Regions from separate parts of the Gordonia sp. C13 genome, predicted to be linked through region 2. Evidence: riboswitches for the same ligand, from Rfam matches in the RefSeq annotation. Region 2 holds a riboswitch; the other holds the start of a gene.
The links. Region 2 has a riboswitch for thiamine pyrophosphate ahead of thiC (phosphomethylpyrimidine synthase ThiC). Riboswitches for the same ligand answer to the same signal wherever they lie in the genome.
Positions count from the first base shown of each region.

Region 1: linked by a shared signal. The riboswitch ahead of thiO (glycine oxidase ThiO) and the one ahead of thiC (phosphomethylpyrimidine synthase ThiC) in region 2 are both predicted to bind thiamine pyrophosphate.

Region 1 covers NZ_JALPSY010000013.1:18,673-29,426, reverse strand. Annotated here, with positions in the region: gene M1L58_RS12355 (phosphoribosyltransferase) at 1-373, shown strand, start outside; gene M1L58_RS12350 (ABC transporter permease) at 410-1,168, opposite strand; gene M1L58_RS12345 (ABC transporter ATP-binding protein) at 1,165-2,160, opposite strand; gene M1L58_RS12340 (thiazole synthase) at 2,304-3,125, opposite strand; gene thiS (sulfur carrier protein ThiS) at 3,118-3,318, opposite strand; gene thiO (glycine oxidase ThiO) at 3,315-4,379, opposite strand; TPP riboswitch at 4,373-4,483, opposite strand; gene thiE (thiamine phosphate synthase) at 4,531-5,217, shown strand; gene M1L58_RS12320 (hypothetical protein) at 5,704-6,072, shown strand; gene M1L58_RS12315 (NUDIX hydrolase) at 6,069-6,551, opposite strand; gene M1L58_RS12310 (hypothetical protein) at 6,825-8,270, shown strand; gene M1L58_RS12305 (glutamate ABC transporter substrate-binding protein) at 8,267-9,283, shown strand; gene M1L58_RS12300 (serine/threonine-protein kinase) at 9,283-10,754, shown strand, end outside.
Region 2 covers NZ_JALPSY010000003.1:78,100-88,853, reverse strand. Annotated here, with positions in the region: gene M1L58_RS04155 (hypothetical protein) at 1-269, opposite strand, end outside; gene M1L58_RS04150 (wax ester/triacylglycerol synthase family O-acyltransferase) at 395-1,699, opposite strand; gene M1L58_RS04145 (acyl-CoA dehydrogenase family protein) at 1,724-2,890, opposite strand; gene M1L58_RS04140 (acyl carrier protein) at 2,920-3,168, opposite strand; gene M1L58_RS04135 (salicylate synthase) at 3,216-4,586, opposite strand; gene M1L58_RS04130 ((2,3-dihydroxybenzoyl)adenylate synthase) at 4,745-6,409, shown strand; partial or broken gene M1L58_RS04125 (PucR family transcriptional regulator ligand-binding domain-containing protein) at 6,495-6,851, shown strand; gene M1L58_RS04120 (GNAT family N-acetyltransferase) at 7,176-7,523, opposite strand; TPP riboswitch at 7,707-7,821, shown strand; gene thiC (phosphomethylpyrimidine synthase ThiC) at 7,813-9,489, shown strand; gene thiD (bifunctional hydroxymethylpyrimidine kinase/phosphomethylpyrimidine kinase) at 9,486-10,337, shown strand; gene M1L58_RS04105 (ABC transporter family substrate-binding protein) at 10,581-10,754, opposite strand, start outside.

The DNA of each region.
Region 1 (10,754 bases), on a different contig from region 2:
TGCCGAGTTCGACGCGGTCGCCGACCGGGAACGTCACATCCTGAACGATCGTGAGGAGCTCTACCGCGGCGGACGCGCCCCGGTCGAGGTCGAGGACCGCGTGGTGGTGCTGGTCGACGACGGTCTCGCCACCGGTTCGACGATGGCCGTGGCCGTCGACGCGATGGATGCGGCCGGTGCGGCACGGTTGATCGTGGCCGTGCCCACGGCTCCCTCGGATTCGGTGGGCCGGCTCATCGATCGGGGCGTCGACGAGGTCGTCGTACTGACCATGCCGGAGCCGTTCGAGGCGGTCGGACTCTCTTACGACGACTTCAGCCAGGTCGACGACGACGAGGTGATCGAGTGTTTGGATCGCGATCGCGGACGTTGAAGGTGGTGCACGAGAGCGCCACTGAGGATTTGCGTGTCACGCGTCCCGAGCGCTGGTCACGAATATCGCGGTCGTCAGGAGGATCACGGTGACCGCCGCGAAGTACGCCAACGAGCCGTACGCGTTCCAGTGAAAGGCGGTGTCGCCGCCGGACAAGAAGTTCCACCCGTTGAGGAACGGCAGGAACGGCGTGATGTTCTCCCCGATACGCGGGAGCACGGACAAGATGCGCTCGAACGCGAACATCCACCCCAGCACGATCGCCACCGCTCCCGCGGAATGCCGTACCAGAGCACCCACCGACAACCCGATCAACGCACACAGCGTCGCGAAAACCGGAGTGCCCCAGAGTTGCCGAACCGTGTCCGGGCCACCGAGCGCGATACCGTTACCCGTGAGCGCCTGTCCCAGAACAACCCCGAGCAGGCCCACGACCGCGGCCACCACAAGGGTGAGCCCGCCGAACACGACGGTCTTCGCCAGGAGCACGAGCGGCCGTCGGGGTACTGCGGCGAAAGTGGGTCGGATGGTGCCGAACCGGTACTCGGTGGTGACGCCGAGAACGGCCATGATCGCGAAGACCGCGACCCCGAACTGGTTGACGCCGACCAGGTAGTCGATGGTTCGGGTGTCGACCGACGCCGAGTCTGCGTAACCGCCGGACAACAGCCAACCGAGAAGTACCGCAACACCGATCCCGAACACGACCACCATCGCGAGACACCAGTACGGGGCCCGGGTGCTGGACAACTTGATCCGCTCGGCGTCGACCGCCGCGAGTGCCTGGCCGATCATCGCCGACTCCCTTCCGCGGTGCCCTGACCGCCCCGACCGCCCTGACCGCCGGGTCCGGATTCGACGGGCCGGAAGCCGTCACCCCCGTGATAGTCGACGGCGTGGGCGGTCATCGACATGAACACCTCCTCCAGCGAGGCCGATTCGGCGGCGAGCTCGTGCAGCGTCACGCCTGCCGCGGCGGCGATGTCCCCGACACGGTCGGTCGTCGTGTCGGGCACCCTCATCACCGGCCGTCCCGCGGCATCGGGTGCACCGGGCGCCGGCGTGAGACCGGCCTGTTCCAATGCGGTGTGCAGCTTCTCGAGTTCGGGCCCGCGCACCCGCACCGACTGCCGCGCCCGACCGGTGAACTCACCGACCGAGCAGTCCGCGATCAGACGTCCGCGGCCGATGACGACGAGATGATCTGCGGTGAGCGACATCTCGGTCAACAGGTGACTGGAGACGAGTACGGTGCGTCCTTCGGCGGCCAACTGCCGCATGAAACCCCGAATCCACACGATCCCCTCCGGATCGAGGCCGTTGACCGGTTCGTCGAACAACAGGGTGTGCGGATCACCGAGCAGCGCACCCGCGAGCCCGAGCCGCTGCGACATACCGAGCGAGAACCCACCGGCCCGCTTCCGGGCCACCGACGCCAGCCCGACGATCTCGAGCACTTCGTCCACCCGGGACCTGGGAATCCGGTTGCTCGCCGCCAGCCAACGCAGATGCGAACGCGCGCTGCGATTGGGGTGGATCCAGTGTGCATCGAGCAGTGCACCGACCTGACGGAGCGGGTGGTCGAGTTCGCGGTACGGCACGCCGTTGATCGTCGCGGTCCCCGACGTCGGGCGGTCGAGTCCGAGCATCATGCGCATCGTCGTCGACTTGCCGGCGCCGTTGGGTCCCAGGAAGCCGGTGACCCGCCCCGGCCCCACCTCGAAGGTGAGGTCGTCGACCGCGCGCTGACTCCCGAAATCCTTCGTGAGATTCGTTACCCGCAACACGCCTCGACCATAGCGGCCGGGCGGTGCTCCGCCGGGTGGTTGCGACACGCCGGGCCTTCGAGGCTCGTCGACTTCGATACGCTCCTTCGTCGCTACTCAACCCGGCGGCTTGCGCTCCCCGCACCTCGGGCAACAGGGTCGGCTCAGGCGCGATCCGGGGTCGGTGACGACGCCTGCGCCCAGAACCGTTTCGGGATACGACCCGCCTGCGTGGCGAGCCTTCCGGCGATCACCGCATGCCGCATCGCCGACGCCATCCGCTCCGGATTCTCCGCACGCGTGACGGCGGTCGCGAGAAGCACTCCGTCGCAACCGAGTTCCATCGCGCGGGCGGCGTCGCTGGCCGTGCCTATGCCGGCATCGAGGATCACCGGGAGCGGATCATCGAAGGCCGTGGAACAGTGGTCGACGATCATCTCGATGTTGTGCGGGTTGAGGATTCCGAGTCCGGTCCCGATCGGTGAGCCGAGCGGCATCACTGCGGCGACCCCGAGGTCGGCGAGTCGCGCGGCGAGGACCGGGTCGTCGTTGGTGTAGGCGAGCACCACGAATCCGTCGGCCACCAATGCGGCTGCGGCGTCGACGAGTTCGACGGCATCCGGCATCAGGGTGCGCTCGTCGGCCACGACCTCGAGTTTGACCCAGTTCGTCTCGAACGCCTCGCGAGCCAGCTGCGCGGTGAGCACCGCCTCGGCAGTGGTGTGACACCCGGCAGTGTTGGGCAGTACCGCGATGTCGAGCCTGCGCAACAGGTCGAAGACACCCGTTCCCGACGCGGCGTCGACGCGACGCACGGCGACGGTCGTGAGTTCCGTGCCCGACGCGACGAGCGCACGCTCGAGGGACGCGAGATTCGTTGCGCCGCCGGTTCCGGTGATGAGTCTGGAGGAGAACTCGCGGCCGGCGATCCGAAGCGGGTCGGCCTCGGAAACGTCTGCGCCGTCGATGCTGTCGGATTCAGCCACCCTGCACCGCCGTCACGATCTCCACGACCGCTCCCGAGGTCATGGTGTGGGCCGACCATCGTCCGCGCGGTACGACCGCACCGTCGACGGCCACCGCGATGCCGCGGTCCGGCAGCCCGAGTCGGGTCACGACATCCGTCACCGACGCGTCGTCGCCGACGTCGAGGTCCTCTCCGTTCACGGTGATGGTCACGCTGATGCTCCTTCCAGAATCCCGAGCACCTTGTCCGCCGTGCCCGGTGCGAGGACGATTCCGTTGCGGCCGTGGCCGGTCGCGACCACCGTGTGGTCGTCGATCCGCTCCACGATCGGTAGGCCGTCGGCGGTGCACGGACGCAGTCCGGCGCCCGCCTCGGTCAGTTCGTAGGTACGCAGCCCCGGCATGACCTCGATCGCGTCGGCGAGCAGATCGGCCACGCCGCCCGCCTGTGGGACGCGGTCATGAACGTCCCCGGCCTCGTACTGTGTTGCGCCCACCACGATCCCGTCCTCGCGGGGGACCAGGTACACCGCCCGGCCGTGGAGTCGGGCACGGACCACGTGTCCGGGCGGCGGGACCGACCACCGTGTCCGGCGCAATCGGAGGATCTCTCCCTTCGCCGCGTGGAGGGGTACGTCGGGAAGCAACGTCGCGGTACCGAGTCCAGCGGCGAGGAGTATCTGATCTCGTGGACCGGCGAGTTCGCGCGCGTCGGTGAGGCTTTCCACCCGCGCATCCGTGTACCGCACCCCGGCCGCGGCCCCGCCGCTGCGCAGGGTCGCCAGCAGCCGCCGGTTGTCGATGGACCACTCCCCGACCGCCCGGTACCCGCCGATGAGTCGCGAACTCAAGGACGGCTCCAGAGAACGGATCTCACGACCCGTCACCGAGCTGAGCGTGGCGTCGGTCCGCGGCTGGTTGGCCCAGACGAAATCGGCGAGGTGACGCAGGTACGCGGCGTCGGCCGCCGAACCGGCGACGAACAGGGAGTCGGTGGCCGTCACGATCGCGGGGTCGTCGAGCCGCTTCACCAGCGTCGGCCAGCGCCGCACCGATTCGACCGACAGCGCGAGCGCGGCCTCCTCACCCGGATGACCCTCGCCGAGCGAACCGAGCATGCCGCCTGCCACCCACGAGGCCCGCTCGTCGTGACCGGCGTCGATGACCTGGACTCGCCAGCCCGCATCGGCGGCGGCGAGCGCACAGGTCAGACCGACGACGCCACCGCCGACGACGGTGAGCGCACGGTCGAATTGTGCTGGGGTGTCGCTCAAGTCAGATCACCTTCCTTCGCCGGAATGACCCGGATCAGGTTCGACGGTCTGCGGAAGGGGTCCGCACTCTCAGCCCGCCTGCCCGGGCTCCCGTGTGTTCTCGCGGTCCACCCTACGCCCGGCCGGACCACGCGGGGCTAGCCTGGTCGCCGTGACGATCACCCCCGGCTCACGTGCCACCGAATCGCGCCGCCGACTGGACTCCGCCCGGCTCTACCTGTGCACCGACGCGCGGCGCGAGCGCGGCGACCTGCTCGAGTTCGTCGGCGCCGCCCTCGCCGGTGGCGTCGGCATCGTGCAGCTGCGCGACAAGGGGTCGGCGGGCGAGAAGAAGTTCGGCACGCTCGAGGCCCGGGAGGAACTCGAGATCCTCGCCGCGCTGCGGGGCGTCGTCGACGCCCACGGTGCGCTGCTCGCGGTCAACGACCGTGCGGACATCGCCGCGCTCTCGGGTGCCGACGTCCTCCACGTCGGACAGGGCGACCTCCCGCCACAGGTGGCGCGCCGGATAGTCGGACCCGACACGATCATCGGGGCGTCGACTCACGATCCCGCGCAGGCCGCCGCTGCCGCTGCCGACCCCGACGTCGACTACTTCTGCGTCGGCCCGTGCTGGACCACCCCCACCAAGCCGGGTCGCAGCGCCGCCGGCCTCGACCTGGTGACCACGACAGCCGAGGCCTCCCCCGACAAGCCGTGGTTCGCCATCGGCGGGATCGACGCGCCGCGGGTGCCGGAGGTGACCGCCGCGGGTGCCCGCCGGATCGTCGTCGTGCGGGCGATCACCGCCGCCGCCGATCCCACCGCCGCGGCTGCGAACCTCCTCGACCGGTTGTAGCGCCGACCTGCTGAAAAGCGCCCCTGGAATCCGCCCTCTGCAGCCGGACCTCGGACATATCGTCGTCGACGGCCCTCTGGAGGGCGGATCTCGGGCGCGCTTCCCAGGGGCGGTTTTCAGGGGCGGTTTTCAGGGGCGGTTTTCAGGGGCGGTTTTCAGGGGTGGTTTTCGGATCGGGCCCGGGGTGGAATCCGTTTGCCTGATCCCGACACCGCGGTCTAGCCTGGACGGATCATGATGCTCAAGCGCGTGCTCGTAACCCGCCGCAGCGGGGTCTGATTCTGACCGACCCCCCGCTGCGGGTCGGTTGCGCGCTCCAGTCGGTCATCCGTTCTTCGACCGAAATCGGTTTTCGAGATGCATCTTCTTCATCTGCCCCACCCATCCTTCTCACGACACAGGCATGCGACCGCGCCGTCGGGGGACCCCGTCACCGAGCACTTCGGCCGCCCGCTGCCTGCAGGTATGCGCGAGGAGGCCATCGGGATGAGCTGGCAACACTTCACCGACGAGTACGCATGCGGCGGAGCCATCCGCCTCGGCTCGTGGTCGGTCGCACCGGCGCGGCAGGACCTCGTCGAATGCCGTGCGACCATCGCGATCGCCGACCGCATCATGTCGTGCAGCGCCGTCGCCGCCGGACCGCTCGGTGCGATGACGTCCATCCTGTACGACCTCGGCGCACCCGTTCAGATCCTGCGGCTGCACCAGCGCGAGGTCGACGGCGCGATCGCCACGTTCCTGCTGTGTGAGAACAACGGCCGGCAGGCGTGGGCTTTCGGCGAGGGCCGAACCGGGGACGACGCGAACATCGCCGCACTGATCTCCGGCGCCAACCGGCTGCTCGGCTCCTAACCCTGCGGGTCGAGTGCGGCGATGCGCTCGCGCAGCGTGGGCCAGGCCCGGCCGAACGCCGGATGCAGCGGCAGCTGATCGACGTGCTGTTCTTCGACCCAGCGCAGTTCCGTCGACTCGAAGTTGGCGACCGTGCGCACCGGCTCGTCGGTCTCGGCGATGACCGTCGTGTAGGTCCAGCCGCCGGGTGACTCGTGGGTGACGACGGCGGCGACGACCCGCAGGTCCGCGCTGTCGATGCCGGCTTCTTCCTCGGCTTCGCGCATCGCGGTGTCGATCGCGCCCTCGTGGGAGTCCCGCGCACCGCCGGGCAGGGCCCAGGTCCCGCCCTGGTGGGACCACGCGGCGCGATGCTGGAGCAGAACACCTGTCGCGCCGTCGGCCAGCGGCGCCCGGAGCAGCAGACCCGCCGCGCCGTGGACACCCCAGTACCGTGAACCGTCGGGATCGATCACCCAGCCGTCGCCGTCTCCGCGCACCACGCCTCCTTGCAGCCCGGCGAGCCGTACGCCGGATTCCTCCACCGTAAGTGAGACTCGCGCGACCTGCCAGGGCCATCAGGAACCCGTCGGCGTGGCGACCGCGATGCCCGGAGGAACCCTCCTCGATGGCATAGGCTGAAACACGCACGACCCGGTGAGCGATGACCCAGATGAGTCATTCTTCTTTCAGGTCGCGGGAGCCGGCACGGGGACCGGGGACCGAGCGGCCGCACCGGAGACGATCCAGCGTTCGAGAAGGGGATCAGCTAGGTGACCGGCGATGCGTCCTCCGTGCGGACGGCACTCACCCGTGGCGGTCGCACGATCCGCCCCGCCCAGTCGTCGCCGCCGATCCGCCAGGTCCTCGCCGATCGTCGAGAGCTCGTCGCCACCGCACGCGAGCGCGCGCAGTCACCGTTCCAGACTCTCCGTCATTACTCGGGCACCACTCCCGGCAAGCTGATCATCATCTGCGTCATCCTCGTGCTCGGCTGTCTGACCACCGGCTGGTACGCCTCGATCGTGCTCGAGGACCGCACCCAGACACTGCAGCGTCTGATCGACCGGACCGAGCCGCTCGCCGAGGCCGCGCAGGTCCTCTACAGCTCGCTGTCGATCGCCGACGCATCCGCGAACGCCGCGTTCATCTCGGGCGGTCTGGAGACGCCGGAGCTGCGGGAACGCTACTCCGACGCCCTCGCGACCGCCTCGTCGTCGCTGATCCTCGCGACCGGGACCTCGAGCGAACCCGGACCGGGGATGACCGAGGACGCGACCGAGCGGGCGCTGTCGGCGGACCTCGACACCCTGTCGACGTCGATCCCGGTCTACAGCGGCCTCATCGAGACGGCCCGCACCAACAACCGACTGGGCAATCCGGTCGGTTCGGCCTTCCTGGGTCAGGCGTCGTCGCTCATGCAAGACAAGATCCTGCCGGCCGCCCAACGTCTCTACGAGAGACGGTCGATGGCGATCGCCGACCCGCAGCATTCGCTGACCCGGCCGCCGTGGACGGTCTACATCCCGCTGTTACTGCTGCTCACCGCCATGGTGCTGACCTCCCGGTATCTCGCGCGCAAGACCCGGCGTCGTTTCAACCTCGGGATGGTCGCGGCGATCTTCGCGCTGACCCTGGGGACGGTGTGGCTGCTGGCGTCGGGACTGATGTCGGTCGCGGCGACCAGCAACGCCCGCACCGACGGCGCCGACCCGCTGCGCGAGCTGACCGCCGCACGCATCCTGACCCAGCAGGCGAGATCGGCCGAGACCCTGTCACTCATCCGCCGCGGCGATCAGGGCGGGCTGGAACGCACCTTCGCCGCAACGACCGCCAAGATCGCCGGCATCGTCGACGACGTCCGCGGCTCCGACGAGACGGGTTCGGTGTCGGATCAGCAGCTCGATGCGGTGAGTACGGCGCTGGCCGAATGGAAACGCACCGACGACGCCGTCCGCCGGTACATCCAGACCGGCGACTTCGACCGTGCCCGCCAGTTGACGGTCGGCGACGGCCTCAACAGCTCGGCCCGCGCGTACACGGCCGTCGACACCGCGCTGGTCGACGCGATCACCACCGCGCGGACGTCGTTCCGCGACGACATCAACACCGCCCAGCGCGTGCTCGGCTTCACCGGGACCGGCATCCTCCTGCTGTCGGTCGTCGCCGCCGTCGCGATCGTCGGCGGGCTCACCCCCCGAATACGGGAGTACCGATGACCTTCTCCCGGCTCCGCCTTCCCGGCCCCGCCCGCTCGCGGCGGCCGCTGATCGTCGCGGTCCTGCTGCTCGTGGCCCTGGTCGCCACGGGCTGTGTCCGGTTCCCCGCTCCAGAGGCACCGCCGCCGACCGCAACGGCCGGACCGCTGGTGTTGCCCGGCGTCCAGACCGACGTGCCGATCGAGCCGCCGCCGAGTTCGGAGGCGTGCAACGCGACCCTCACCCTGCGCCCACCCGCCGAGATGCCCGTACCAGGACGCATGCCGCCGAACTCGACGATGGCCGGCATCTTCGAACGCGGCCGGCTCATCGTCGGACTCGACATCGGTTCCAACCTGTTCAGCTTCCGGGACCCCATCTCCGGCGACATCCAGGGCTTCGACGTCGACATCGCCCGCGAGATCGCGGCGGCGATCTTCGGCGACCCGAACCGCGTCGAGTTCCAGGTGCTCAGCTCCGCGCAACGCATCGACGCGTTGCGCGACAAGACCGTCGACGTCGTCATCAAGACGATGAGCATCACCTGCGACCGACTCCGCGACATCTCGTTCTCGGCCCCGTATTACGTGGCGTCGCAACGTATCCTGTCGTTCCGCAACTCGAACATCGTCGGGCCTTCCCAGCTCGCCGACAAGCGGGTCTGCGCCGCCCGCGGCACCACCTCGATCGGCCGGATGCAGTCCATCCAGCCGCGGGTGCGGATCGTCAGCACCACCACCTGGGCCGATTGCCTCGTGCTCATGCAACAGGGCCAGGTCGACGCGGTCACCAGCGACGACGCCATCCTCGCCGGACTCGCCGCACAGGACCCGTGGGTCCGGGTCGTCGGCCCGAGTCTCGGTGAGGAGTTCTACGGCGTGGGCATCCCGAAGGGCGAGGACGACATGATCCGCTTCGTCAACGGGGTCCTCGAACGCATCCGCGCGACCGGCCGCTGGCAACAGATCCGCGATCGCTGGCTCACCATCCTCGACAGTGGATTCGGCGCACCGCAGCCGTACTACCGGGACTGATGCCCATGGACTACGCCGGCGAACCATCCCACGCAGACCCTCACGGCCCCGAGGGTCATGACGTACCCACCCCCGACACCCCGGAGGAGGTCGGTACCCAGCGCGTCTCTCTCGCCGACCTGATGGGCGACGACGAGGCCGACACCGATCGTCACACCACCGACGCGCATGCCGCCGAGGCCGCCGGCCCCGAGAACCCGACCGACGACCACACGACCGATGTCCGTTCCCCCGACGAGGGCACCACCGACCAGGTCGTCGAGGTCGGCACGCAGAAGGCTGATCTCGACGCTCTGATGGCCGGAGCCGACGACACCGCCGACGACGACGACACCACCAGGCCGCGCGCGGTGGCCGACTCCGATGTCGGAACGCAGGCGGCCGCGCCCGCATTCACCGTCGGGATCGCGCCGCCGGACCGCTTCGACGGCCGAACCGACCGGGTTGTCCGCACCCGCGCCACACCGGAACCGGATTCGGGCCCGCTCGGACGGCGACTCGTCCCACGGCGACGCCCGCCGGTCCACGAGCGCCGCCTCGGCAGCGGCCTGGTCGAGATGCCGAAGATCACCGACATCGAGCCGGAGGACGCGGTCATCGACGACCCGGTGATCGCCGAGAGCAAGCGATTCTGCTGGCGCTGCGGCAAACCCGTCGGACGACTCGAGGGTGAGGGCGAGGGCCCGCCCACCGGCGACTGCGCCAACTGCGGTGCGCGGTACTCGTTCGTGCCGGGCCTCGCCCAGGGGACGCTGGTCGCCGACCAGTACGAGATCGCCGGCGCCATCGCCCACGGCGGACTCGGGTGGATCTACCTGGCCATCGACCGCAACGTCAGTGACCGGCCCGTCGTTCTGAAAGGTCTTCTGAACTCCTCCGATTCGGAGGCCCAGCGCGTCGCAGTGGCCGAGCGGCAGTTCCTGGCGTCGGTGAACCATCCCGGCATCGTCAAGATCTACAACTTCGTCGAGCACATCAGCGATGACGGCGAGCGTTTCGGCTACATCGTGATGGAGTACATCGGCGGTCAGACGCTCAAGCAGATCACCTCGGGCGACCCGGAGAAGTCACTGCTGTCGGTTGAACAGGGTCTCGCCTACATCCTCGAGGTGTTGCTGGCAGTCGGCTATCTCCACTCGGTGGGCCTGGTCTACAACGACGTCAAACCCGAGAACATCATGGTCGGCAGCGACGAGGTCAAGCTGATCGACCTCGGGGCGGTCTCACCGATCAACGGCTACGGACACCTCTACGGCACACCGGGTTTCCAGGCCCCGGAGATCGTCAAGACCGGCCCGCAGGTCGCCACCGACATCTACAGCGTCGGACGCACCCTCGCGGTGTTGACCGTGCCGATGGAGATGCGGAACGGGCGCTACGTCGACGGTCTCCCGGCCCCCGATGAGACCGCCGTCTTCCGCGACAACCCGTCGTTCTACCTTCTGCTGCAACGTGCCACGGCCCCCGATCC
Region 2 (10,754 bases):
CCCACCAGGCCCTGCTGCTGTTGCGGAGTCTGCGCAGAACCGAGGTTCACGACGGTCGGCTGGACCGCGTTCGCCGAGTCGTTGCGGTCGCCGACCATCAGACCGACCACACCGATCGTCACGATGATCGCCGAGATCACCGCCGCAACACCTGCAGATGCCAGCACGGTCGGGATGTTGATCCCACCCGAGCGCTTCTCCGGGCCCGTTTCCGGTTCGTGGGTCTCATCCACGTAGGCCGGGTCCTGGTAGCCGACATCGTTCTGCATGGTGCTCTCCGTGTTTTCTGCTGTGTCGTTCACTTGTGCCGTGGAACGCCTGGATGCGCGTATCCACGTGATGATCGTTCCCCGTGGGGAACGAATTCCTAGGCAAGCCTAAGCTCGCCTCGTCTTCATGCTGACGGTAGGGCCTCGGTGAGGACCTTGTCGAACGTCTCCACGAACTTCTGCGCGTACCCGGGAAGCGCCTGGGCGTCGGTCACGATGCCGAAGGTCGTCGTGTTGCCGAGGATCAAAACGGTCACCGAGAAGGAGTAGCCGGCCAGCGGCGACAGCGGCGTCAGGCTCGCGATGGATTTACCGAGGACCGACCGCACCCGGGAGAAGCCCGGGTTGATCCCGATGTGGATGTCCGGGTGCATGTGGCTCATCGAGGCGTTCACAATCGCCCGCTGCAGGCCCCAGAGCGGCGCCCGCGGCAGGTCGTCGGCCGCGGCGAGGTAGAGCTCCGGCCGACGCTCGGCGATGGTCGTCAGCTCGCTGCGCGCCCGGCCGATCTGCTGCGACAGGTTCGTCTCGTTGCCGGGCAGGTTGAGCAGCGCCACCGAGACCGCGTTGCCGGTGTGCCGGAACTCCGGATCGAGGGTCACCGGCAGGGTCACGCGGAGGACCTCGGCCTGCGGTGCCGCAGGCGGGTCGATGCTGAGCGCGCGTCCGATGGCCCCGAGCACGAACTCGTGCACGCTGGAGTCGTTGGCCTTGGCCGCCTTGCGCAGCGCGCGGGTGGACGTACTGAAGAGTGCGTGTTCACGACGCCCCGACTTCGTCAGACTCGGCCAGGCGCGCTTCTTGCCGCCGCCGGCCGCATGCTGGTCGTTGAACGCCGACTTGGCCTCCCCAAGCTTCTCCGGGTCGATACCGCTGATGTGGAACCGCGGGCTGGTGGCGAAGCGCTCGAATTCGGCGAGGTCCTCGGGTTCACCGTCGGCGAGCAGTGCTGCGAAGGCCGCGCCGGCGATGCCGTCGGAGATGCTGTGGTGTACGCGCAGCAGCACCCACTGACCGACCCCCTCGGCGCCGGCGGAGGGGGTGAAGAGCGTGATGTCCCAGAACGGGCGCGGCCGGGGCAGCGGCGTCTCGAGGAGCTTGGAGACGCGGCGCTGCAGATGCTCACGGTCGGTGAACCCGAGCTCCGAGACGTGTTCGCCGGCATCCCAGTTCTCGTCGGCGAGCACCACCTCGGGCTTGCGCCACCGGCCGTTCTTCACGCCCAGCCGGAAGATCTCGAACAACCGCCCCCGGTCCCGCACCCGGGCACGTACTTCATCGAGGCCGAGAAGCGTTCCGCCGGTGTCGAGTTGGAGGATCATCGACCAGTGCATGGGCCGACTGTCGGTGTCCATGTGCAGATAGGTGTGATCCGGCGGTGCGAGTTCGGTGACACGAGCGTCGGCCGGAGTGGTGACTGGGCTGTTCATGATGACCGCCTGGATGAGGGACGCTCAGGGCGCCTGGTTGAGGGAATGGGAAAAGAACTGGTGGTAACGCTCGGTATCGGGTTTCATGGCCGCCGCGACCAGTTCCCACAACACCTCGTCGGTGCCGCCCCCGACGCGAGCGAGCTTCATGTCGCGCCACCAGCGTCCGATCGGCGTCTCGGTCTCGAGATAACCGATCCCGCCGAAGATGTGCAGGCACTCCGACGCGACCCGTTCACCGAGGTTGGCCGCGGTCGCCTTGAGCGCGGCGGCGGTGCGCAGGTTGATCTTTCCCCCGGCAGCGACGCCGTCGAGCGAGTAGCTCAGCACGTCGACGCGGGCCTGCAGATCCGCGAGCCGCAGACGAAGCGCCTGATGGTCGTAGAGTTTCTTGCCGAACTGCGTGCGTTCCATCATGCGGGCGAGCGTCACGCCGAGCATCACCTCGCACGCGGCCGCGATCTGCGCGGCGACCGAATAGCGTTCGTGCGCAAGCCCCCAGCTGATGACCGCCAGCCCCGTTCCGGGCCGGGCGATCAGCGCCTCCTCGGGGATCCAGGTGTCGATGGTGACCGGCGCGGTGTCGAGCGGTCCGGCGCCCAGCTTCTCGTAGGGCGCACCGACGCGGACCCTGTCGATCGGCACGGCGGCCAGCGCGACGTTGCCACCGGTGTCGGGGCCGTCCTCGACACCGCGACACACGACGAACATGTGGTCGGCGATCGGTGAGAGCGAGACGAACTTCTTGGCGCCGACAACCCGGTAGCCGCCGTCCTCGGCGAAGATTCGCGTCTCCGAGTTCTGCAGATCCGAACCGCCCTGTTCCTCGGACGCACCGATGCACAGGACGGCGTCGGTGGTCATCGCCCGCTGCGCCAGGTCCTTCAGGAAGTCGTTCCGCCCGAAACGGCGGAGGATGGCAATGGCCGAATCGTGCAGGCTGACACCGACACCGATCGCGGCCGAGCCCAGCGAGCCGAGATGACGGCCGAGAGCGAAGTGGTCGTGGAGGTCGGTGAGCTTGCGGTCTTCCCACTTGCGGGCGAAAACCCCGGCCTCACCGAGGTGTTCGAGCAGTGGTCGCGGGAATCGGTGATCGCTCTCGGCCTGGGCCGTCCACGCGGCGACCTTCTCGTCGAACGCCTCGTCGAGCAGTTCTGCGTACGTCTGCACTCCGGTGTCCACGCTCACCTCTCCCCCGACTCGTATCTCGTTCCGGCTCAGGCCGGCGTCCCGGCCTTCGCGCGGACCAGGTCCTCGAGATCGCCGACCGTCTTGGACTCGAAGAGCTCGCGTTCGGAGAGCTTCACACCCAGACGCTCTTCGATCGCGACGACGCCGATGGCGAATGCCACCGAGTCGAGGCCCAGGTCGTCGATGAGCCGCGAGTCGCGGGTGACTTCGCCGAGCGCGAGGTCGAGGTCCTCGGTGAGGATGCCGTGCAGCGCTTCGGTGATGTGGTCGGACATGTGATGACTCCTGGTGGACTAGGTGGTGCTTCGAACGTAACGGCCGGTCAGCGTGGGATGACGTACGGGGCGACGCTGCCCAGCTTCTCGCAGGTCTCCTCGAACTCGCGTTCCGGCGTCGACTGCGCGACGATGCCGGCGCCGGCCCGCAGCCACGCCTTGCCCCCGGACGAGAAGACGGTGCGCAGGGCGAGCGTCGCCTCGAGTTCACCCGACGACGACGCGACGAGGACCGCACCGGAGTACGGCCCGCGCCGCCGGGACTCGAGGCGGTCGATGGCGTCGACGGCCGCGGTCTTGGGAACTCCCGAAGCGGTGATCGACGGGAAGACGACTTCGAGTGCACGCCAGGGTGATTCACCCTCGGCGAGGGTGCCCTTCACCGTCGAGGCGAGGTGCTGGACGCTGCCGCGCTCGCGTACCTCCATGAACGTGCTGACCGCGGTCGTCTCGGCGGCCGAGATCGAGGCGATCTCGTCGTAGCACGCGCGCACCGACATCGCATGTTCGGCGACTTCCTTGGCGTCGCCGAGGAGTTCGGCCCGAGCGGCCGCATCGTGATCGGCTGAGACTCCGAAAGCCCTTGTCCCGGCCAGGGGTTCGGTCACGACGGTGCGGTCGGCGTGCACCGCGACCACGAGTTCGGGGCTGAATCCGGCAGCCGAGAGGTCGCCGAGCGACAGCAGGTAGGAGCGGGCCGGAGTGTTGTCGGCCCGGCCGCGGGCGTAGGTGGCGGGGATGTCGACCGCGAAGGGGACGTCAACTGCGCGGGAGAGGATGACCTTCTGATAGCGACCGGCCGCGATCTCGGAGACGGCGGCGGCGACGCGGCCGCGGTAGTCCTCGGTGTCCACCCGCACGTCGACGGGGCGCGACGTCCCGGGATCGCCTGCGGTGGCCGCGATCTCGAGAAGACGACGAGATCGCTCCGGGTCGGCGGTGCCGGTGTCCACCCCGTCCGCGTCGACGAAGGCCTCGAACTCGGGAACGATCAGATGCGCGAGCACCGTGTCGTCGGGAACGCGTTCGAGGATGCCGTGGTACGGCGCACAGAAGTCGAAACCGACCCACCCGTAGAGACGCCAATCGGCGACCGACAGGGACTCCGTCGCCGCGGCCAGCGCGTCGGCCGGATCGCCCTGCCATGCGGTGGTCGTCCGGCGACCCTGGTCGTCGACGATGACCTCGCGGCGGGTGACGACGACTCGCACGCGGACGCCCGCGGCGAAGGTCCATCGACGGCCGCGCTCGTAGACGACATGGTCGCCGAACTCGCCGGAACCGGCCCAGGCCGCCGAGATCCGGGCGGCCACCGTCTCGGTGAGCGGTGCCGCCGGAGCGATCAGACCGGCCGCCCCGTCGAGGCCGAGTTCCGCAGCATCGATCCTCGATGTCCGCGAGTCGGTCGTCAGCGACATGTCTTGTCCTCCGGTCGTGGGCGGCAGCACCAGTGATCCTAGGGATATTAGGACAGCCTAATCAAACAGACCGTCCGAGTAGGCAGAGTACCGCACGAATCCTCCACCCCGACCGACCGGTAAGGTTACCCTATCCTGCCTGTGTTTGAATGGGTCCCATGCCGACGCCTCAGGACCACGCGACCGACCTGCTCGACGGTTTCACCCCGTACGCCGACGCCCAGGCAGACCGCTACCGCGACGCCGGACTGTTCCGCGGACTCCCACTGTTCGCCGGCTTCGACGCCAGCATCGACCGCGCCCCCGACGCCCCGGCCGTCACCGATGCCTCCATCGACGGGCCGCGGACGCTCACCTACTCCGAACTGCGCGAGGCCTCGCTGCGTCGCGCGGCCGGTTTCGTCGAGGCCGGACTCCGCCCGGGAGAACGCGTCGTCCTCCAGCAGAACAACTCGCTCGAGTTCGTCGTGAATCTGCTCGGTCTGCTCCGCGCGGGCGTCGCACCGGTCATGACCCTGCCCGCGCACCGGATCACCGAGATCGCCCATCTCGCCGCCGGCGCCGGGGCCGTCGCCTATATCGGCGAGGACGGTCGACGCGGCTTCGACTTCCGGGATCTCGCCACCGAGCTGCAGTCCCGCGTCCCGGCCGTCGCGCAGGTGTTCATCTCCGGCGATCCCGGCCCGTTCGCACCGGCACCCGAAGCGGACCCCGCGTCGGTCGATCTCCCCGACCCGCCGAGCGCCGAACTCCCGGCCCTGTTCCTGGTCTCGGGCGGTACCACCGGCCTGCCCAAACTGATCGCGCGCACGCATGACGACTACGACCTCAACGCACGACTGTCGGCCGAGGTCGCGGAGCTGACCGCCGACGACACCTACCTCGTCGCGTTGCCCGCGGCCCACAACTTCCCCCTGTGCTGCCCTGGAATCCTCGGCGTCCTCGGCGTCGGCGGCCACGTCGTCTTCACCGACAACCCCAGTCCCGACAACACCTTCGACCTGATCGAACGGCACCGCGTCACGGTGACCGCGCTGGTCCCAGCCCTCGCACAGCTGTGGTGCGCGGCGACCGAGTGGGAGCCCGCGGACATCAGTTCCCTGCGACTTCTGCAGGTCGGCGGCGCCAAGCTGGCCCACCCGGACGCGGTCGCCCTCGACGAGGCACTGGGCAACGTGGTCCAGCAGGTGTTCGGCATGGCCGAGGGCCTCATCTGCTACACCCGGCCCGATGAGCCGCGGGATCTCGTGCATGAGGTCCAGGGCTCGCCGATGTCGGAGTTCGACGAGGTGCGCGTCGTGGACGAGGAGGGGGCTGACGTCCCCGACGGTGAAGAAGGCGAACTGCTCGTTCGCGGCCCGTACACGATCCGCGGGTACTACCGGGCCGACGCACACAACGAGAAGTCCTTCACCCCCGGCGGTTTCTACCGATCGGGCGACAAGGTGACCCGGCTGCCGTCGGGACACCTCTCGGTGACGGGTCGTATCAAGGACACCATCGTCCGGGCCGGTGAGAACGTGGCCGCCGACGACGTCGAGGAGAACCTGCTCGCACACACGTCGGTGCGGCAGGTCGCGGTGGTCGGGCTGCCCGATGACGCGCTGGGCGAGAAGATCTGCGCCGCGGTCGTGCTCTCCCACGACCATCCGCCGGCCCAGCCGCTCGAGCTGGCCACGCTTCGCACGTTCCTCGCCGACCGCGGCCTCGCGTCGTTCAAGCTGCCGGACGTCGTCCGCGTCGTCCGAACCCTGCCCGTCACCGCCGTCGGCAAGATCGACAAGAAGGTTCTACGAGAGCAGCTGGTGTCCTCAGCGGGATGACCTCCACTCCCGGCGCCCTCGCTATGCTCTGACGCACAGATGGACGGCTCCGACCGTCCGCCGACCTGCGAGGAGATGAGTCGCCGTGGCCTTGACCGTGCGGCGTCTCGCCCAGAACACAGACCTGGGACTCACTCTCGTGGGTGGACACGAGCGCGCGGATCGGGTGATCGAATGGGCGCACGCGATCGAGCTCGCCGACCCCACCCCATGGATCACCGGCTGCGAGCTGGTGATGACCACGGGTCTACCGATCGGCTCCTCGGACGCGCAGCAGTTCGAGTACGTCTCGCGCCTCGCGCAGGCGCGTGCGGCCGCGCTCGCCGTCGACACCGGAACCACCTTCGACGCCGTCCCCGAAGGCATTTGCGCCGCCGGCGACGCACTGGGTCTCCCCATCCTTTCGGTGCCGCCCCCCACCCCGTTCATCGCGATGGCGAAGCCGCGACATGCGGCGTCGACGGCGGCGTCGACCTGTCGAGCACTCGCACAACGCCCCTCGGCGACGACGACATCGGGGTAGGTGGGACTCGTGCTGACGAGCTGGGTGTCCTCACCCTCGATTCACTGGCCGTCGATGAGGTTGACCAAGCGGCGCACCTGTTCGAGGTGCGGGCCGCCGACGGTCGTCTCTACCACTGCGGTCATCGATGTCCTCGCGGTCCGGGTCACCGCCGAACCGTACGCCCGCGAGGTACTACCGGGTCATCGCCGCGATGTACAAATCGTGTTCAGTTGATCGCCGCCATGGACATCGACGCGCGCCTTATACGGGGGCGAGCGTCACAACCCCCGGGTGACGGTCGAGATAGTTCTTGGTGAACGAGCACACCGGTCGGAGCCGCGCGTTACGTTCCCGGGCGAAGTGGATGACCGTCCGGGTGAGACGGGTGGCGAGTCCGTGACCGCTGTATTCGTCGTAGAGCACGGTGTGCAGGACGGTGATGGTGGTCTGACCGTCGACGGTCTCGGTCGAGTAGCCGAGCACGCCGACGAGATCTCCCGCGACCCAGAGTTCGAACCGCTCGCGGTCGGGGTTGTGCACCACCTGCGCGATCTGCTGCAGGATGGATCGCGCCGACTGCGGCGGCCGATGCCGGTTCTGGCGTAACACCTACACCTCCTCACGTGATCACTGTGGCGGGTCACCTGCATGACGCCGCGGCTCGACGTAAGGACCCCTTGTGACCAGGGTCACACCGTACCTTACGGATCCGTAACTGACGAGACCTCCCGGTGATCTTCCCGGGCGCGGCCTCGGGTGTTGACCGCCGTTGTAAGGTGGCAACCGCAACACAACTACACACGCGGGGGCTCTCACGATGACCGAGGGCTGAGATGGCGACGGGCGGTCGCCGACCGCTCGAACCTGTCCGGGTAATGCCGGCGTAGGGAGAACCATCATGGGCACACGTGTATCCACCACACCCACGACTTCAGGTCTGACGACCGGACCGATCGAGGGAAGTTCCAAGCACTACCTCACCGTCGATCACCTCCGCGTACCGCAGCGTCGAATCCACCTCACCAACGGTGAACATCTCGACGTCTATGACACCTCCGGGCCGTACACCGATTCCGATGCGGTCATCGACGTGGAGCGCGGACTGCCGCCGACCCGCGACGAATGGCACCGTCCGGAACCCGTCGACGGAGCGAGCACCCAACTCGCCTGGGCGCAAGCAGGGATCATCACCGACGAGATGCGGTTCATCGCGGCGCGCGAGGGCGTCGACCCCGAGCTGGTTCGCTCCGAGGTGGCCATCGGACGCGCGGTGATCCCGGCGAATCATCGTCACCCCGAGTCGGAGCCGATGATCATCGGCAAGAGATTCGCGGTGAAAATCAATGCGAACATCGGGAATTCAGCGGTGCGCAGCTCGATCGCCGACGAGGTCGAGAAGATGGTGTGGGCCACCCGATGGGGCGCCGACACCATCATGGACCTGTCGACCGGCGCCGACATCCACACCACCCGCGAGTGGATTCTGCGCAACTCCCCCGTGCCGGTCGGCACCGTACCGATCTATCAGGCCCTCGAGAAGGTGAACGGCGATCCTGTCGCCCTCACGTGGGAGATCTACCGCGACACCGTGATCGAGCAGGCCGAGCAGGGTGTCGACTACATGACGGTGCACGCCGGCGTCCTGCTCCGCTACGTGCCGCTGACCGCCCGCCGGGTCACCGGCATCGTCTCGCGGGGCGGATCGATCATGGCCGCCTGGTGCCTGGCGCACCACCAGGAGTCGTTCCTGTACACGCACTTCGACGAGCTGTGCGAGATCTTCCGTCGTTACGACATCACCTTCTCTCTCGGCGACGGACTGCGCCCGGGGTCGATCGCCGACGCCAACGACGAGGCCCAGTTCGCCGAACTGCGCACCCTCGGCGAACTCACCACCATCGCCAAATCCCATGGTGTGCAGGTGATGATCGAGGGACCGGGGCACATCCCGATGCACAAGATCGTCGAGAACGTGCGTCTCGAGGAGGAACTCTGCGAGGAGGCACCGTTCTACACGCTCGGCCCCCTCGCCACCGACATCGCACCCGCCTACGACCACATCACCTCAGCCATCGGTGCGGCGATGATCGCCCAGGCGGGCACCGCCATGCTCTGTTATGTAACACCCAAGGAGCACCTGGGACTGCCCGATCGCGATGATGTGAAGGTCGGCGTGATCACCTACAAGATCGCGGCCCACTCGGCGGACCTCGCCAAAGGCCACCCCCGGGCACAGGAGCGTGATGACGCATTGAGCAAGGCGCGCTTCGAGTTCCGCTGGCTTGACCAGTTCAACCTCGCCCTCGACCCGGACACCGCCCGCGAGTACCACGACGAGACGCTGCCGGCCGAACCCGCGAAGACCGCACACTTCTGCTCGATGTGCGGCCCCAAGTTCTGCTCGATGCGGATCTCCGCCGACGTGCGCGCCTACGCCGAGGAGAACAACCTGGTGACCGCCGAGGACATCGACCGGAAGATCGCCGAGGGGATGGCGGCGAAGTCGGCCGAGTTCGCCGAGGCGGGCAACCGCGTGTACCTGCCGCTCGAGACCGTTCCCGGAGGTACTGCGTGACCGACGTCGAGTTGTTGCCGGTCGCGGCACCGGGAGAGACACCGGTCCGCGTGATGACCATCGCCGGATCGGATTCCGGCGGTGGCGCCGGCATCCAGGCCGACCTGCGTACCTTTGCGCTCCTCGGCCTACACGGTTGTGTCGCGGTCACCGCGGTGACCGTGCAGAACTCCCTGGGCGTCAGCGGTTTCCAGGAGATCGCACCGGAAACGGTGGCCGCCCAGATCGCGACAGTCGCCGACGACATCGGCGTCGGCGCCGCCAAGACCGGCATGCTGGCGTCGGCACCGATCATCGATGCCGTGGTCGCGCAGTGCTCGGCGAGCGGCATCGGTCGCGACGGTTCCTCCCCGCTCGTCGTCGACCCGGTGTGTGCCTCGATGCACGGGAACCAACTACTCGCCGACTCCGCCCTGGATACCCTGCGCGACAACCTCTTCCCGCTGGCCACGGTGGTGACGCCGAACCTCGACGAGGTGCGGCTCATCACCGGGATCGACGTCGTCGACACCGACTCGCAGCGCGATGCGGCGAAGGCGTTGTTCGATCTCGGACCTGCCTGGGCGCTGGTCAAGGGCGGACACCTACGGTCCTGCGACCACTCCCCCGACCTGCTCTACGACGGCGCCGAGTTCATCGAACTCAACCACGAGCGCGTCGACACGACCCACGACCACGGCGCCGGCGACACACTTGCCGCGGCGATCACCTGTGCCCTGGCACATCGCTATTCGGTTCCCGACGCGGTCTCCTTCGCGAAGAAGTGGGTCACCCGCGGCCTGGCCGCCGCCTATCCGTTGGGCGCCGGACACGGCCCGGTGAACCCGCTGTGGCGGGTGGGCGAGTAGGCGACACCTTTCGATACGCCTCGTCGCAAGCTCCTCGGCTACTCAAGGAGCATGGGCGACGAGCCACGAAGGCCTGGTGAGCCGACGTCGCCAGCCCTTCGTGGCTCGCTGCGCTCGCACCTCAGGGAGCAAGGGGGCGCGGCGCTCGCACCTCAGGGAGCAAGGGGGGCGCGGCGCTCGCACCTCAGGGAGCGCGGGGGGCGCGGCGCTCGCACCTCAGGCAGCGGGTGAGTAGGCGCAGATCTACTTCTCCCAGCCGACGTCCTCGATGGGACCGACGTAGAACTGTCCCGCCCCGTAGTTGGCGAGGCCCTCCTTCACCGCGACCATGGACGGACCGTTGAAGAGCGGGAGGTTGGAGAACTGGGCGAAGGCCTCGCGCTCCAACTCGTTCCCGGCCTTGATCTGGGCCATCGG